2 regions of the Mesorhizobium sp. 128a genome follow, and region 1 is predicted to be linked to the other one. Evidence: riboswitches for the same ligand, from Rfam matches in the RefSeq annotation. Region 1 holds a riboswitch; the other holds the start of a gene.

The links. A riboswitch is a leader RNA that binds a small molecule or an ion and turns the genes downstream of it on or off. The one in region 1 is predicted to bind glycine.
Region 2: another riboswitch for glycine. It lies ahead of gcvT (glycine cleavage system aminomethyltransferase GcvT); the one in region 1 lies ahead of ACWTU9_RS22070 (D-amino acid dehydrogenase).

Annotation. Positions count from the first base shown of each region.
Region 1 covers NZ_JBSPKY010000013.1:202,715-205,107, forward strand. Annotated here, with positions in the region: gene ACWTU9_RS22060 (hypothetical protein) at 1-388, shown strand, start outside; partial or broken gene ACWTU9_RS22065 (IS5/IS1182 family transposase) at 738-836, opposite strand; glycine riboswitch at 1,310-1,400, shown strand; gene ACWTU9_RS22070 (D-amino acid dehydrogenase) at 1,538-2,393, shown strand, end outside.
Region 2 covers NZ_JBSPKY010000030.1:3,232-5,624, reverse strand. Annotated here, with positions in the region: gene gcvT (glycine cleavage system aminomethyltransferase GcvT) at 1-779, opposite strand, end outside; glycine riboswitch at 929-1,015, opposite strand; gene ACWTU9_RS30390 (hypothetical protein) at 1,198-2,199, shown strand; gene ACWTU9_RS30385 (molybdopterin-binding protein) at 2,311-2,393, opposite strand, start outside.

The DNA.
Region 1 (2,393 bases):
GCCGACGATAGCATCGGCAGCCGAAGCTGATGCAATCATCGCAACCCATCATCGACATCATCACAAGACCGTCAAGGTCATCAATGATCAGGGTCAACGCCTTCATCACCGTAAACACAGCGCGGTTGCGTTCTACGACCACGGCCGCAGACATCATCGCCCGGATACTGTCATCGTGACCGGCTCGATCGAGCGTCGCCATCACAAGGCCGTCAAGGTCATCAACGATCAGGGTCAACGCCTTCATCACCGTAAACACGGCACGGTTGCGTTCTACGACCACGGCCGCAGACATCATCGCCCGGATACTGTTATCGTGACTGGCTCGGTCGAGCGTCGCCATCATCGGCATCATCACGTTATCATCCAGGACGATAACGACTACTGATCCTTTTCGCACGGCCCGGCTCTGTGGATGGAGTCGGGCCGCGTGGGGAGTCAGATAGCCGCCGACGGCAGCCACTCACGGCGTCTGTAATCATGGATTCCAAGAGGCATGTGAATTGGCTGGGGCGCCAGGATCCTCGGTATCCATGTTATCTCACCAAAAGTTTGAACGAAATCAATCACATCGTAGCAAGGGTCGGATCTGAGATAAAGTGCTCTGTAGCAATTATCTGGGTTTGAGTGGAAACGAGACCGACTCATAATTTGGGCAGGCGGGGTTCCCGCCAATGGCCCGTACCTCAAGGGGCCCTATGCCTCGTCAGCTGATGCCTAGATGTCGACTCGGCATCTCGCGGATAGGACGAGTCGATCATCTGGATATCCCCGTCGTGGGCCTTTGAAACGGCTTCCAGCAGCCGGTCCCACACACCTGCCCGACGCCGGGCAAATGCGTATCCACAGCGAACATCCGGGCGTTCACTCTCCGTTCGACCTTAGCGCAAGATTCTGCACAGCCGGATGGCATTTCAAGACCCTTCCAATTTTGAAACCCGCGTTTCACCGAAAAGAATGGCGGAACGGAACACGCCGCCATGATTAAAGCCAAGATCATGTAAACGGCCGGATGGTAACTCTCGGCAGGCACAAGCGGTTGGCCTCCGCAACACTGTAAGCAGAATAGCTGCCGCGGATTCCCGTTCTCGTCGATCGTCCATTTTTGGTCACCGGGATGGCCAAAGAATTTCGTCCCTACAGTCCCGGCCAAAGCCAGCGATCTCCACTTTGAGACCAGTCCGAAGGGTTCTGCAGTCTCCACGTCAGGTTTCGATCACACATCCATAAAAATTGGTTCGCATGTTTCACTGCAACGGAGAAAATGGCGATCATTGGCCTGACCTACGTCGTATAGGTCCACCGTTCATCAGGCTGAGCGGGAGAGATCGGCGAAGTGCCGACGCCGACGGAGCAACCCCCCAAGGAAACTCTCAGGCAAAAGTGACCGCACCGCCGAACGATCTGGAGAGTGACGCCTCGAGCGTCCACCGAAGGGGAAAGCCGGGAGTTCCGGTTAATCTCTCAGGTACCCGAGACAGATTTGGGGGGTCGCTGCGGGCCAGCCTCGCACCCATTACACTGTTCGGAGTTTAGAATGTCCAAGATTATTGTAGTTGGCGCCGGAATTGCCGGTGTGTCGACAGCTTACGCTTTGATAGAGCAAGGCTACGACGTGACTGTGGTCGAGCGGCGGCGCTACGCCGCGATGGAAACTTCATTCGCCAACGGTGGCCAGCTGTCCGCTAGCAATGCCGAAGTCTGGAATCACTGGTCGACCATCCTCAAGGGAATCAAGTGGATGCTTCGGCGAGATGCGCCCCTTCTCATGAACCCTACCCCGTCGTGGCACAAGTACAGCTGGCTGCTAGAATTCGTGTCCAACATTTCGCGATATCGCGAGAACACGATTGAAACGACCCGTCTGGCTATCGCGGCCCGTAAACACCTCTTCGAGATCGCTGACCGTGAAGGCATCGACTTTGATCACGTCCGTCGCGGCATCCTGCATGTTTGCTGGGACAAGGCAGGCTTCGACCACGCGCTGAAGGTGAACGAGATGCTGAACGAGGGTGGCCTCGACCGGCGTTCGGTGACGCCCAGCGAACTTGCCGGGATTGAACCTGCATTGCATGGCAATTTTTATGGAGGATTCTTCACCCCGTCGGATTCTACCGGCGATATTCACAAATATTGCGCGGGTTTGGAGAAGGCATGCTCAAAGCGTGGCGCCCAATTCATCTATGACGCTGCGGTGAGCCGGATTGAGCGCCGGGATAGCTTCCACCTCGTTTGCACAACTGGTGGCGCCGATCAGACGCTGGAAGCCGACGGCATTGTAGTGTGTGCGGGAACAAATAGTCGCGATATCGCTGCGATGTTCGGGGATCGCATCAACATTTATCCGGTGAAAGGCTATTCAATTACGGTGGAGTTGGACGGGTCTACGGCAG
Region 2 (2,393 bases), on a different contig from region 1:
CTGATATCCTTGGGGATTGCCCACATCAGGCCGGCGCTGGCCGGATCGATCTCCGGCGTGATGTCCTGGCCATGCAGGCAGAGGCCGGCTTCCAGCCGCAGCGAGTCGCGGGCGGCGAGGCCGATCCACAGCACGCGCTCATCCTCGACCAGTTTCGCGACCAAGGCGCGCGCATCCGCTTCCGGCAGGCCGATCTCGAAGCCGTCCTCGCCGGTATAGCCGGAGCGGCTCATGAACCAGTTCTGCTTCGGCTCGATGCCGTGCATGAACAGCAGCGAGCCGGTCTCGATGCCGGCGCGGGAGAGGGCGGCCCAGGCTTCCGGCCCCTGGATGGCGAGAAAGACGCGGTCGAGCGCATCGACCGTCACATCGAAATCCGCCGCCAGCGTGCGCAGATGCTTTTCGTCCTCGACAGCATTGCCGGCATTGGCGACCACCATGAACCTGGTATCGCCGAGGCGGGTGACGATCAGATCGTCGATGATCCCGGCGGCCTCATTGAGGAAGAAAGTGTATTTGGACTGGGAAATGTCGAGCGCGCCGGCATCGAGCGGGCAGGCGCGGTTGAGAAGTGCCGCAGCGCCCGGTCCGCTGACCTCGAACAGCTTCATGTGCGAAATATCGAACAGGCCGGCATGTTCGCGGGTGTGAAGGTGCTCCTTCATGACGCCGGCCGGATAGGTCAGCGGCATCGACCAGCCGGCAAAGGCGCCGAAGCGCGCGCCGGCGGCAGTGTGCAGATCCTCGAGGGGAAGGTGCTTGGTGTCGTCGCCCGTCATGTCATCTCCAGAGTCGCACGCAATCGGCCGCTGCTGGCGACCAGTCCGTGCCCCTCTGTCTGAAGCCTGAGAGACTCGCGCAACCGGAACTCTGTCGGCGACGCTTACACCTTCGGCGCGGGGGCAAGCCCCGACTTTCCAGAGTGTCTTTCCCGTCTACGGTTCTTTTGCCTGAGAGATTTCGGGCGATTTCCCCTTCGGCGGCAGCTTGCGCTGCTCTCTCCCGCAAACAGGTAGGACTCAGTTACCTAAATCCTCGACGCGCCATCCATAGCTTGTCGGCGACACCTTGTCACCTGTCAGCGACATCTTCCTGACAAGTCTTCGCTAACCACGCCGTTTGCCGGTTTTTCAAGACACTGCTGATAGAACGGGTTGAGATGACGCTTGGCGACCGGCAGCAGCCGACGGGGGCGAAATGGGCGAACTGATCATGAGCGCAACGGTGGCAGGGCTGATTTCGAAAAACCGCATCGCGGCCGAGGACGTGCTGATGCTACGCCGCGACGTGTTCGGGGACGGCGTGGTGAGCCGCGGCGAGGCCGAGGCGCTGTTTGCGCTCGACGCGACGGCGAAATACAAATGCCAGGAATGGCCGCCCTTCTTCGTCGAGGCCGTCACCGATTACATCGTCCACCAGGAAAAGCCTGCCGGCTATATCTCGGAGGACAATGCCAACTGGCTGGTGAGCACCATCTCGCGTGACGGCATGGTCGACAGCCTGACCGAGCTTGAGTTGCTGGTGCATGTGCTGGAGAGGGCGAAATCGTCGCCTGGCCGGCTGTCCGCCTATGCGCTGGAGCAGGTCGCCCATGCGGTGGTCGACGGCAAGGGGCCGCTGATTTCAGGCGCTGCGCTGGTTCCCGGGCTGGTCGCCAAGGCCGAGGTCGATCTGTTGCGCCGCATCCTCCATGCCTATGGCGGCGACGGCAACATCGCCATCACCCGCGCCGAGGCGGAAGTGCTGTTCAGGATCAACGAGCAGACTGCGGCGGGCGACAATGATCCGTCCTGGAACGAGCTGTTCGTCAAGGCGCTCGCCAATTTCGTCATGTGTTCGGCCGGCTACGAGGCGCCGACGCGCGAGGCTGCCTTGCGCCGTGACAGTTTCTTCGAACAGGCCGAGCCTGAGATTGGCGGCTTTTTCAGCCGCATGGTGTCGGGCGGGCTCGCCGGCATCATGGAAGCCTATCGCTCGCCCGGTGATATCGAGGCCGAGTGGGAATCGAAGAACCGGGCCGCCGAGGCGCTCGCCCGCCGCGCCGAGACGATCGATGCCGGCGAGGCGAAATGGCTGGCCGAGCGCATCGGGACCGACCGTCCGCTGCATGACAATGAGCGTGCGTTGCTGACGCTGATCAAGCACGCTTCGCCGGAGATCCATCCGGCGCTGAAGCCGCTGCTCGACAAGGTTGCCTGACCGGGAAGCGTCGCCGCTGGATTTGGCAGGCCGGAAAATAGCTATCTGTTTCGAAAGGGTCCAGTCGGCTCGTGGCCTTCCACGGGCCGATCGGCATTTGCGGCGTGACGTTCAGATACCGCCATACCAGTCGTAGCCATTGTCTTCCCAGTAGCCGCCGCGGCCGCCACCGACATTGGCGAAACTGTCGACCA